4 regions of the Vibrio cholerae genome follow, and region 1 is predicted to be linked to each of the others. Evidence: predicted binding sites of a transcription regulator. Region 1 holds the regulator's gene; each other region holds the start of a gene.

Region 1 (3,311 bases):
TACCTAGTCATTACTTTATGGTTTGTGGGGCGTGATATTGCCCGTTTTACTTGGCTCTTCAGCGGTGTGGGCTACGATTCTTCACCCAACCATAGACTATCTCTGGTTTGATGTGGGTGCACACAGTGACCGCCGACTTGTCACTCCAAGTCATTAGAGTATCGCTCATTACTCAAGTATATCGTCTGTCACTGAATTTACTGGAGATACATAGAGAGCCTAAAAGTAAAGACAGGCCAAAGGCCGTTTTTCTTTCAAAAAAATAACGCGCCACTTTGGACGCGTTATGAAATATAGGGTGTGTAAAAACACAGGATGATTACAGGCGTTGATGAACTCAAAATGAAACTCAGAGATGCCTTAATAGCTCATCACGACGATTTTGTGGGATCACCGACCAATGTTTACCTTCGATTGCGCCTTCTAGAGCCCATAGCAACTCTAAACTCACCTCTGCCGTGTGAGTTCGTTGAACCGCTTTATAAGCTTCAACAGAACCAAGAGTCTGAAGAGACTCGACGGTGTCGATACCTGCTTTTTTGAGCATTCTTTCTGTTGCTAAACGCAAGTTAGGAAGATCTTTCAAACGATCAGGTTTCGCTTGTGCTTGAGTTTCACGTTCGGCCTTAGCGACCTCCAGTGCTGCACGCGCTTCATTGAGGATAGAGTCTGGATGACTCCAACAATCTTCAGGTAGAGCGTAGTACTTAGTTACAACGGGGAAGCCACGTTTTTTGTAAACATAAGGTTCATAACCTTGCTGTTTATACTTTTCGATTGTGGCGTCATCTGCACGGATGTGCAGCGTATCGTTAACCACAAGCGCAAACATAGTTTCGTCGACGAAAATACCAAAGCCACCAAACATTGAACGAGATTTAACACGTCCTAGCTGCTCAAAGAGCCGCATTGAATCTTTTAATACTGGTTTATCCATGCTGTTAGTCTCGGAGTATTGTTACATACGCCACCAAGTCAGGTCCGAGAAAATTAGCAAAAGCATGCATTCATAGTGTCAATGATGAGTCAACAAAGTGTATGCATTTTGCCATCGGTAACCCCGCTACCTACCACGTCTTCTGGTTTAGGCCGGAGGCTTTGCGTCCCACTCTTTCGAATGGTTTGCCCTGTGCGTGACATTTTTCCTGATAAAAATTAATCATTCTTGGGTCATTCTCACATACTGATATTTCAAATGTGAGAATGAGCCCTACTAATAATACTCGCACTACATATGTTTTGTCATATTTATGTGACAAGCTTTCAAATATAGGCGTTATGAATTGTCAAGAAAGTTAGGATTTTGTCAAGTCTTTCACCGTGTCGCGCTCTACGATCTCTGGGTGCATTTCGAAAATTCGGCGCTCGTGTTCTTTGTCTTTAATGCGTTCTAGCAAAATTTCAAACGCGTTCTTACCCACACGACGCTTAGGTTGGTGCACTGTGGTCAGTGGTGGAGAGAAGTATTCTGCTAACTCGATATTATCGTAACCGATGACAGACATATCTTCTGGAATACGTATGCCTTTCTGTTGCAAACGGCTCATCAAACCTAATGCCATCGTATCGTTGAAACAGAATACCGCCGTGGGGCGCTTGTCCATCGCAATGATTTTATCCGCCGCTAAAACGGCAGTATCACACTCAAAGTTACCTTCCAAGATCCAATCTTCATTGACGGTCAACTTGGCTTCCGCCATCGCGCGACGGAAACCTTGAATGCGCTCTTGGCATGCGGCTTTGACGAAGTGACCACTCAAACATGCAATCTCAGTGTGACCGCGGTCAGTGAGGTATTTGGTCGCGAGGTAGCCGCCTTCTTCGGAGTTATCGATGATTTTATCGGCGTGCGACGTTTCTGGACCCCAATCCATAACCACTTTTGGAATATCTTTGTGCGCATCCAACATATCTTGCAGCTCTTGGGTCAGGTCTGAACACATCACCAAAATGCCATCAACCCGTTTTTCGGCCAGCATGCGGATATAATCGCGTTGCTTTTCATAGATGCCGCCTGTGTTACATAGGATCAGCGTATAGCCTTGACGGTAACAGTAGCTTTCCACACCGTCGATAACTTCCGAGAAAAACAGGTTAGTAGATTGCGTCACTAACATACCAATCGTGCGAGTGGTATTGCACTTTAAGCTGCGTGCCACGGCACTTGGCGCGTAGTTCAGCTGCTTAACGGCTTCCATCACTTTCTCTTGGGTGGTTTCTGCCACAAAGCGAGTTTTATTGATGACGTGAGAAACGGTAGTGGTTGACACGCCCGCAAGGCGTGCCACATCTTTAATCGTAGCCATAGAGTGTTCCTGTCGATGACTGCTGCCAGCGAATAACATCGGTGGATTTAATCAGCAGAAGTAAGGCGAGACTGAGCGAATCTTCACACTCTGTGCGAGCACATGTCCAACACTATGCCGTACGTAAAGCGCTTCAATCACTATGCCTAAAGTAATAAACCTAAAGTAATAAAAAACAAAAACCGCCGAGAAACAGCGGTTGAAATTTTTACTCGTTTTTATCGTTTGCGGATGGATTTTAGACTGCAAATCTCTCCGTCGCAACGAAATTCATTCACCAAACTATAAGCCATTTCACAATTAATTCGTCTATCCCCTTCCTATTTGACCCTGCCGTGGTGTTGGCTACCACACGAAGCCGTTTGGGATAGATAAAATAGGCTGGCTTTCCGCTTTGCCTGTCTGGCTAATGGGTCTCTTGGATCAGCTCATCAAGACAGTGTTTATCTTGCTGAATAAAGGCTAACGCTAAACGAGCGGCGGCTGAGTACAATCCGAAAGCATCAAATTGAGTGCAACGTTCAGCAAAGGCAGGTAGCCAAGTGAGTAAGTGTTGACTTATGAAGTCGGACTGAGCTTGGAGCGCTAAACTCAGTTGTGCTGAGTGCTCAATTTGGTTAGCACTGATTGCTAGATGCGCTAAAAAATCGAGCTGGATGGCAAGATGATCCTCGGGCTCATTGAGATTTTGTTCAACCTTAACCCCATGTGCGCTGAGTAACTCACGCATTTGCTGCGCAGGCTTGCCATTGAGTAAACCTTGATCGGCATAGACAGAAGCATAGGGCAGGGCGGAATCACGGTCTGATTTCAAAAAGAGATCACAGAAATCTGCAGCGAGCTCCAGCTGTGCATCTTGGCGATCTTGCAAGCGATTGAGCGCCTCGACCAAGTGTTTAACTTCGCGGCTCAAGCTTTGCTCATCAGCGAGCCCGCTTAAAAAAGTACGAACTTCTGCTGAGTGATAGCGAGCAATATCTTGCTCGCTCAGTTCTTTAAAAAACA
Region 2 (3,311 bases), 1.1 Mb from region 1:
AATCGCATCGATAATACCGCGCGTATCTTTAATTGAGATGCGCTTACCGCTGCCGTTCCAACCTGTGTTAACCAGATAGGCTTCGGCGCCCGCAGCTTCCATACGTTTTACCAGCACTTCTGCATACTGAGTTGGGTGCAGAGTGAGGAACGCTGCGCCAAAACAGGCGGAGAAGGTTGGGGTAGGTTCAGTAATGCCACGCTCAGTACCCGCCAGTTTAGCCGTAAAGCCAGACAAGAAGTGGTACTTGGTTTGCTCAGGCGTCAGTTTTGAAACTGGAGGCAATACGCCAAACGCATCGGCAGACAGGAAGATCACCTTAGTCGCATGACCGCCTTTGGAAACGGGTTTTACGATGTTGTCGATGTGATAAATAGGGTAAGAAACACGGGTGTTCTCGGTTTTTGAACCATCATCAAAATCAATCGAACCATCACTACGAACCGTGACGTTTTCCAGTAGAGCATCACGGCGGATCGCGTTATAGATATCCGGCTCTGCTTCTTTAGACAGCTTGATGGTTTTCGCGTAGCAGCCGCCTTCAAAGTTGAACACGCCATCATCATCCCAGCCGTGCTCATCGTCACCAATTAACGCACGTTTTGGATCGGTGGATAGGGTGGTTTTACCCGTACCAGAAAGACCGAAGAAGATGGCGACATCGCCCGCTTTACCCATGTTGGCAGAGCAGTGCATAGAGGCAATGCCTTGTAGCGGCAGGAAGTAGTTCATCATCGCGAACATACCTTTTTTCATCTCACCGCCGTACCAAGTACCGCCGATGAGCTGCATGCGCTCGGTCAGATTAAACACAGTGAAGTTTTCTGAGTTCAGACCGTGCTCTTTCCACTTCGCATTGGTACATTTTGCGCCGTTCATTACGACAAAGTCTGGTTTAAAGTGCGCCAGCTCTTCTTCGCTTGGACGAATGAACATGTTTTTCACAAAGTGTGCTTGCCATGCTACTTCGGTGATGAAGCGAACACTTAAGCGAGTATCGGCGTTGGCACCACAGTAGCCATCGAGCACGAATACGCGTTTACCAGAAAGCTGCTTGGTCACCAAGGCTTTCAGGTCATTCCACACTTCTTGATTGATCGGTTTGTTGTCGTTTTTCGCTTTGTCTGACGTCCACCACAGCGTATCGCGAGTGGTATCATCTTTAACGATAAACTTATCTTTTGGTGAGCGGCCAGTGAAGATGCCAGTATCAACCGCAACAGCACCCAATTCAGTCACCACACCACGTTCATAACCTTCGAGATCTGAACGGGTTTCTTCGGCAAATAACATTTCATAGCTCGGGTTACGAACCAGTTCAGTTACGCCGGTGATCCCATATTGGGCTAGGTCGATTTGTGCAGCCTTAGTATGTTCCATAACGGTCATAGGTGCTCCTTGTAGGATTTTGTAGGGATTTTGTAAGAATTTATGTAATTGTTATCTATAGACCATGCTAGCAACGGACCAGAGATAAAACAGGGAGGCAGCTCAAATATTGCCCACCAAGTTTCTGTGGTTTTAGGTAACTCGTCACATATATTGGCATCGATATTTTATCGCGTGCGCAAACCTTTGCGCCAGTAGCACAAGATTAATACTTTACAGAAATTAAGTACGGCGTACTGTTGTTAGGTTCTTTGATTTTATTGATTTTTTAGCATGAAAAAGCCAGCGATAAGCTGGCTTTTGGGCGGTTTTTACGTGCTTGTTAAACGTAGCGAATTAATGCAAGGTTGAACCGTTCGCCGATGAGGGAGCATACAATTCAGCGACTTGCGCTGAGTCAAACGAGTAGGTCGTACCGCAATAATCACAATGCAGAGCGACGGCACCATCTTGAGCAAGAATATCGTTAATCTCTTCACGTGCGACGGTCACAATCGCGGCAGCACTGCGTTCACGTGAGCAGCCACAACGGAAGCTGATCTGTTGTGGTGTGAACAGTTGCACCGTCTCTTGGTTGTAAAGACGATACAGCAACTCTTCTGCTGGCAGCGCAAAAAGCTCTTCATCCTTGATGGTGTTAGTTAATTGTTCTAGATGCTCGAAATCTTCAGCTGAACCTTTACCATCGGGTACGATTTGCAGCAACATGCCTGCGGCACAAGCTTTCCCATCGTGTTTGCCAACACGGATCCATAAACGGGTCTTAAGCTGCTCCGAACGTTCAAAGTAACCTTCCAGCACTTGTGCTAGGGTGTCGCCTTCCAAACCGACCACACCTTGATAGCGCTCGCCTTGCTTAGGTTCAATGGTGATGACCAGATGACCTTTGCCAAGCATGTCATGTAGGCTTGCATCATCCGCAATATCGCCTTTCCAGCGAGCCACGCCACGCACTTGTTGGTTGTTATCGCCGTTGATGACCACGAGAGAGACCGGTCCATTACCTTGCAGTTGCAGGGTGATTGAGCCTTCAAACTTCAGCGTCGCTGTCAGCAGTGAGGTGGCGACCAGTAGTTCACCGATGAGGTGTTGTACGGCGGCAGGGTATTCCTGACTGGAAATCATCTGTTGGTAAGTGTCGTCCAGTTGAACCAACTCACCACGTACAGAAAGGTCTTTAAATAGATAGCGATGTAGCATGTTGTTCGCCATTGATTGTGTCGTCATAAGGAATAATCCGGCTATTTACTGATGGATGAATTTGAGTAGATCTCGGCGCTGTTTCTTGTCAGGACGTCGATCCGGACTCGGGTTGAGTTGGCGCATCATGGCATTGCGTTCACGTTTGGTGATGCTTTCGGCCGTTTCGCTATAGAGCTGTTGTGCTTCAGGTGCCCCACGGCGTTGGTCTGAGATCTTTTCAATAATGACCGTTTTCTCATCATGACCTTGACGCAATGTGATTTGCGCTCCAATTTCAACCGATTTGCTGGGTTTGGCGCGCTGGCCATTATAGTGGACTTTGCCCCCTTCGACCATATTTCGCGCGAGCGAGCGTGTTTTGTAAAATCTTGCTGCCCACAGCCATTTATCCAGTCTCACCTCTTCTGCGCTGGAACTCATTGCCACATTGCCTCTCTAAGCTTATTACATTTGACTATTATTCATGCTTAACAATGGTGTTTGCAGGGCTGTTTTTCAAGCAAGTCGACAATTTAACGTTTGAGACACTTCGCTCCACTATGCTTGTGTTATATTGCGATGCCTGCATAAAGTATTGAAAAACATCTGTACAAACAGATTTGCGCAATATGAAGCGTAAAAAGTACAGAAAGGAATAACGTGGAAATTTATGGAATTTAAACAACTTCCTCCGTTGGCAGCGTGGCCGCGTTTATTGAGCCAGAATACGCTGCGGTGGC
Region 3 (3,311 bases), 540 kb from region 1:
GCAGAAGATCCGCTACTCTTGGCGGCAGCAAATGAAAAGGAGTAGAAGATGCGAGATCCTGAGTTTTGGCATAACAAATGGGCGGCGAACCAGATTGGTTTTCACCTTGAAGACGTGAACCCGCTATTGATCCGCTTTTGGTCTGATCTTGCCCCTAAACGCAGTGAAAAAGTGCTCGTCCCTCTGTGTGGTAAGAGTGAAGATCTGATTTGGCTGGCGAATCAGCATGACAGTGTTCAAGGGGTTGAACTGAGTCAAATCGCGGTACGTTCTTTCTTTGCCGAGCATTTCTATACCCCGACAGTGACCCGACTCAATGCGCAACATGAACTGTATCAGTTTGATGAGCTTACGCTTTTTACCGGCGATTTCTTCACAGCTCCTGTTGAATCGGTGGACTTAGTTTATGATCGTGCGGCGCTAGTGGCATTGCCGGAAGAGATGCGCGCAGAGTACGCGCAGCGCGTGTTGCAACTGCTTAAACCGGGTGGGCGCATTTTGCTGGTCAGTATGGATTATGTGCAAACTGAGTTGTCAGGGCCGCCATTTTCGGTTCCTGAAGCGGAAATTCGAACCTTGTTTATGGGGTGTGAGGTGCGCAGAGTTTACCAAGATACGAGCATAGATCCGCATCTGAATAAGCGCACACAAGCGGGCTTAAGCCGCTTTGCCGAAGAAGTTTGGGTGATTGAGAAAAGCGAGTGACTCTGACTCTTTGAACGCCACTAAGTAGAAATGAAAAAAGCGCGCTGAATGAGCGCGCTTTCTGATAGTGCTGATAAAGATAAAGAGCTGAATTAGTAATGAATCTTCACGGCCTTCGCACACTCAATCGCGCGATCAGTGGCTTCTTGCGTCGTTTTTCCTTGGCTCAGGGCAACACCTAAGCGACGACGACCCGCGATATCTGGCTTGCCAAATAAACGTACTTGGGTGTGAGGAATGCTTAGGGCGTCATCAAGCCCACTGAACTGGATATTCTGTGATTGGCCTTGGCCGAGGATCGCCGCAGAGGCTGATGGGCCATATTGCACGATTTGACCAATCGGTAGACCAGTAAACGCGCGCACATGCAAAGCGAATTCAGAGAGCTCTTGAGAAATGAGCGTCACCATTCCGGTATCGTGTGGGCGAGGGGAAACTTCGTTGAAGATGACCTTGTCACCTTTCACAAACAGTTCAACCCCAAACAAACCATAACCACCAAGCGCGTTAACCACCTGTTCTGCCACATATTCAGCCGCTTTAATGGCATTTTCTGACATCACTTGTGGTTGCCATGACTCGCGGTAATCGCCATCTTCTTGGCGATGGCCAATTGGAGCGCAGAAATGGACGCCATCCACTGCGCGTACGGTCAGCAGTGTGATTTCGTAATCAAAATCCACGAAGCCTTCCACAATCACTCGGCCAGCGCCACTGCGTCCACCTTGTTGTGCGTATTGCCAAGCCGCTTCGATCTGCTCTGGTGTGCGAATAACACTTTGGCCTTTGCCCGATGAACTCATGACAGGCTTACAGATACAAGGTAAACCGATGTTTTCTACTGCCGCGGCAAAGCTCTCATAGCTGTCTGCGAATTGATACGCGGAAGTGGGCAAACCTAACTCTTCAGCGGCTAAACGGCGAATGCCTTCACGGTTCATGGTGAGGCGAGTTGCATTGGCGGTAGGTACAACGTTTAAGCCTTGCGCTTCTAACTCCACTAACTTGCTGGTAGCAATCGCTTCAATCTCTGGAACCACGAAATGTGGCTTTTCTAAATCAATCACTTGTTGTAGTGCATCGGCATCGAGCATATCAAACACGTGGCTGCGATGGGCGACCTGCATGGCAGGCGCATCAGCGTAACGATCACAGGCGATGACTTCGAGGCCAAGGCGCTGACACTCAATCGCGACTTCCTTACCAAGTTCACCAGAGCCAAGCAAAAGTACTCGCGTTGCGTTATCCCGAGTCGCTGTCCCAAACATAGACAATCCTTATAGTCATTCAGTCAACATTAGCAAAAAACAGCGGCCATGATACTGGAACAAAGCACAAAAGAAAACGTTTGCTTCCCGCTGTAGCCAGTCAGATTACCCCGTATTCTGGTCAAGTTTATGACAGTTTTATGGCGAGCAGGATCAGAGTGAAAGAGCGATAAACAGCAATATGGGCAGGCTTAATAAGCTGAAGAAATTACCAAACAACACCATAGCCGCAACCTGAGTAGGCTCGATGTGATAACGCTCGGCGAACAGATAATTCATCACTGCGGGGGGCAACATGGTAAACAGCACCATCATTTGCAGTTGTAAGGGAGGCAGTGGAATGAAAAAGTAAATCAGCGCAAACGCGCAGGCTCCGGTGAGCAGAGATTGTGCCGTTGAAACAAGGCCAACTTTGAGCCCGGCTAAGCGCAGGTTGATCATTTGTGAGCCGAGCGAAAGCAGCATCACAGGAACGGCAGCTTGTCCCAGTAAAGCGGTGGCGTTGTACAAGGGGGACCAGATAGAGACTCCGCTTAGATTGAGCAGTAAAGCCAGTGAGGATGCTAAAAAGACCGGAGCGCTGAGCACGGTTTTCAATACGCTACCTTTGCTCAGCATGGCCACCCCTAAGCTAATGTGCAGACACATGGAAACCACAAACAGCAACACGGCAGAGGGGAGCGCGGTTTCGCCAAACGCATAAGTAAACAGGGGAATCGCTAAATTACCGCTGTTGCGAAACATGTGCAGTGGAGCCCATGTTTTAAATGACCAACGGCCCAAATGACATATCAGGAGCATTAAAATACCGGGCAGCAATACCGCGACAAGAGCGGCAAGCAACAGAGGTGTTTGCTGCGTATCCAGTGGCATATTGACCAGTGAAGAAAACACCAACGCGGGCACAAAGGCCTCCATATTGATGCGATTGATCGGGCGAAAATCGGGTTTGAGCCAGAGACCAATCAAATAGCCAATCAAGACTAAGCTCATCACAGGAAAGAGAATGGCAATGATTTGTTCAAACATAGCTTGCGAGAGATACGTGTAAAAAGCGCAAGTTATCAGGCTTTATTCAGAACGTCATGGTGGGTGATGGAAAAGTGTGCGCGCGACATCTTTAGCAAGAGGTGGACTAAGAGAGCTAGTAGCAAAAAGTGAAGAGGCCAATGGCCTCTTCATTCGGTTTACAGTGAGAGATAAGAAAGTGGAATATCGGGATTGATCACTTCCAGCGTTGCTTGAGTATCGGCAAGATGGCTGATTTTGCCGGTTGCACTCTCTACCAGAGAGGCGGCTTCAATATCCTCGAATGATTCACCCATCATCATCGCTTGT
Region 4 (3,311 bases), 580 kb from region 1:
CGCACTACCCGTTAATAAAGAAGCGCAAACCATCACCAGTGATTGGCTATTGCCGACTTTGGTGGCGCTCATCTTATTACTCACCATCATCACGATCCGCATGATATGGCGCAGACAACGCAACCATATCGTCGCGGTAAAACACGTTGACTACGAAGGGAAATGGAAAGAGCAACAGTTCATTATCAAAAGGCAAAAACAGCAGTTAGACCATCTCTATCAAGAGTGTAAACGGCTACAACAGAACCAAACCAGCGACCTTAACGGCCAAAAAGTTGCGATGGCCTACGCCTTAATGGGTTTTCACCAAAACCAACGGCCTGACGTCAAAATGATCAAGCTGCGCTACAAACAGTTATCGAAAATTTATCACCCTGACCTGCATGGCAGCGAAGAAGAGATGAAGCGCTTAAATAGCGCGGTAAAAATCGTGATCGATTCAGTTAACAAATCGTTACAGAAACAAGCATAACATCTGAAAATTCCGACTCAAGGCTTGAAAAATCAGCCTATGCGCAATCGATCTCCTTCTCATCCATAATTACAAATAGTTAACTTTTTTTATTTAGACGTGCCATAATCCGCGCGAAATTTACGCCTGATTTAGGTGGGAGAGAAGACAATGTTTAGCGTAGAAGGCATCTGTGATTGGTGTAAACAGCCAAAACTACTGACAAGACATGAATATGTGGATGGTAAAGCACATCATTCTTGTGAAAACTGCAATGAGTTTGCCCGAATGGATGTAAGGCAATTTAATTTAGCCGAGATGGCATTCCGAGAAAAACAACAAGCAGCTCGATAAACTGCATCCCCTTAAACTTGAAAAAGCGCCTTCTGGCGCTTTTTCTGTTTTCTCCGCACATACCTGTATAAGCTGCCGCACGGCTTCCGTGGCATTGCTCACAAAAACCGCATATACCTACTTTTTTCCACCTTTATCAACAAGAAATAAAACCAATACAAATCAAACAGATAACAAAAATCATCGTGTAGCAACGTGAATTTCTGTGCTTTTTTTATCCAAAAACCAGTTGCAAAAACAACCAACCAATAATACTGTATTTACATACAGCATGTATGGAGAGACAGTATTATGCTACACACTGAATTCAAACATTTTGGCTTACATAACTCGCCCACACTCAGCGCATTACGTGCAAAGAATGATCTGGGCGAGGCAAACCTGATGCTGCGACTGGCCAGTTTGTCAGAGCGCCCACAATGGATTCTCTATACCGCTCAATGTCAACGTCCGAACCGTCAATCACTCCATGAGCATCAGATCGATTGTGGCAAGGTTATCCATCTCAAAGCATCAACATGCCACTCTGAAGCAGAGATTGTCGCAAAAGCGATTGCCTGCCGAACCGCCAGTGCGATTGTGGCATCCAATGCGATAGATAGCGTGACTCAAAAGCAGTTGATTCACTTTGCCAAGCAGCATGGCTGTGAGCTGTTTTTTATTAAGCAAACCACGCATTCACTGCACTGATCCATAAACCACCTTTACTTAAACAATCTGGCAGGGATAAATTTAAGCAAACGTTTGCTTTTTGTCTGGCAGCATAAATTAGTTCTGGTATCATGCGCTCAGCCCGCGGTTTTTCACTCAGCGAAATCGCTAAAACGATGTTTGAATTCAGATAGGAATGTCTCAATGAGCCTTGCAGATCAAGTCCTTGCCGTCAATGACGACCTCCCCATTCGTACCCATCAGCCAGTACATAGCGGTAAAGTTCGCTCGGTTTACTGGCTGACTGAGCAAGACAGCCGACGCCTAATTAAAGAAAAAGGTTATCCGGTTGCAGAAGATGCCCCGCTGGCCATTATGGTCATCAGTGATCGTATTTCAGCCTTCGATTGCATTTGGCACGCGGAAGGCGGTGTCCATGGTGTACCGGGTAAAGGTGCGGCGCTCAATGCTATCTCGAATCATTGGTTCAAACTGTTCAAACAACATGGTTTGGCAGAGAGTCATATTCTCGACATTCCTCACCCTTTTGTGTGGATTGTACAAAAAGCCCGTCCTATCAAAATTGAAGCCATCTGCCGTCAATACATTACTGGCTCAATGTGGCGTGCTTACACCAAAGGTGAGCGCGAGTTTTGTGGTATTACCCTACCAGAAGGTTTAGAAAAGGACAGCCAACTGCCAGAGCTACTGATGACTCCGTCGACCAAAGGTATTCTGCGCGGCATCCCCGGCGTGCCAGAAGCCGATGACGTGAATATCTCGCGCCAAGATATTGAAGCCAATTACGCAGCATTCAACTTCAATCAACCACAAGATATTGACCATTACGAAACTCTGCTCAAGCAAGGTTTTGCTGTGATCAGCGAAGCGTTAAAAAGCGTGGGACAAATCTTTGTCGATACCAAATTTGAATTTGGCTACGTAGCAAATCAACAAGGACAGCAAAAACTGATCTATATGGATGAAGTAGGCACCCCTGACTCATCACGCATTTGGGATGCGCAGCAATATCAGCAAGGCAAGATTGTCGAAAATTCCAAAGAGGGATTCCGCCAATTTTTGCTGAACTACTTCCCAGACCCAGACATTTTACTCAACAAAGATCGCATGCCTGAACGTGAAGCGCTCGCGCGTGACAATGCTTTACCGCTGGAAGCGTTAATGGATATCTCGCGGACCTATTTGGGTATTGCTGAAAAGATCACGGGGCAACCTATCCATCTGAGTAATCAGCCAAAACAGGAAATCATCGCAATCCTAGATAAAGAATATGGGCTGATTGAAAGATAAACTCCATCTGCGGCTTTTGTTATGCCTCGCTGCTTTGAATCATAAGCCAGCGGCAAGCACGAGCCAGCAACGGATGAAAAACTAAGGGGCTTATTTGCTTGAACTACTTGGCGTTGCAGGTACACGGCAAGTAGCAAGGGTATAGCCCCTTAATTGCACTCCTACTGAGTGTTCTTCTACTCACCGCACCAGAGAAGTTCTTTAAAGCTTGATCAAAAACTCTTCTTGATTGGTAGATTCAATATGCGCTGCGCTTTTGCTTTGAATCGTGGTTAACTGCTGCTCATCCAAGGCGTAAGGCATGACTAAGGTTAATTCATCAATGCCTTCTTGTTTGGCTAATTTCACTAAAGTGATCACATTCGATTCATCACTCGAACGGGTGGAAAGCTCTTTGAGCGCGACATCCCACAGGCGTTCTTGCGGACTCTGTCCCGTTTTGATCGCATCGAACCAGACAATTCCAAACACTGGAGCAAAAGAGCTGATGGCTTCCGAGAAAGTCCACTTTTTCGCACAGGATGCCCCCAAAAAGGTGGTGTAA

The links. Region 1 encodes PurR, which represses purine synthesis genes. Its sites were predicted from a motif close to TNANGNAAACGTTTNCNTNA; they were not measured.
Region 2: pckA (phosphoenolpyruvate carboxykinase (ATP)) is a predicted target of PurR. The motif match lies at 1,564-1,583, and genes of this name have one in related genera.
Region 3: purT (phosphoribosylglycinamide formyltransferase 2) is a predicted target of PurR. The motif match lies at 2,042-2,061, and genes of this name have one in related genera.
Region 4: F0316_RS08170 (phosphoribosylaminoimidazolesuccinocarboxamide synthase) is a predicted target of PurR. The motif match lies at 1,538-1,557, and genes of this name have one in related genera.

What each region holds. Positions count from the first base shown of each region.
Region 1 covers NZ_CP043554.1:1,183,689-1,186,999, forward strand. Annotated here, with positions in the region: gene F0316_RS05680 (TfoX/Sxy family DNA transformation protein) at 350-937, opposite strand; cyclic di-GMP riboswitch class I at 1,051-1,137, opposite strand; gene purR (HTH-type transcriptional repressor PurR) at 1,296-2,306, opposite strand; gene torD (molecular chaperone TorD) at 2,713-3,311, opposite strand, start outside.
Region 2 covers NZ_CP043554.1:123,592-126,902, forward strand. Annotated here, with positions in the region: gene pckA (phosphoenolpyruvate carboxykinase (ATP)) at 1-1,389, opposite strand, end outside; gene hslO (Hsp33 family molecular chaperone HslO) at 1,726-2,601, opposite strand; gene hslR (ribosome-associated heat shock protein Hsp15) at 2,635-3,012, opposite strand; gene gspC (type II secretion system protein GspC) at 3,242-3,311, shown strand, end outside.
Region 3 covers NZ_CP043554.1:1,722,636-1,725,946, reverse strand. Annotated here, with positions in the region: gene F0316_RS07990 (thiopurine S-methyltransferase) at 49-705, shown strand; gene purT (phosphoribosylglycinamide formyltransferase 2) at 798-1,973, opposite strand; gene F0316_RS07975 (AEC family transporter) at 2,127-3,002, opposite strand; gene cdd (cytidine deaminase) at 3,161-3,311, opposite strand, start outside.
Region 4 covers NZ_CP043554.1:1,760,675-1,763,985, forward strand. Annotated here, with positions in the region: gene F0316_RS08155 (J domain-containing protein) at 1-472, shown strand, start outside; gene F0316_RS08160 (hypothetical protein) at 623-805, shown strand; gene F0316_RS08165 (hypothetical protein) at 1,097-1,495, shown strand; gene F0316_RS08170 (phosphoribosylaminoimidazolesuccinocarboxamide synthase) at 1,661-2,767, shown strand; gene F0316_RS08175 (hypothetical protein) at 2,969-3,311, opposite strand, start outside.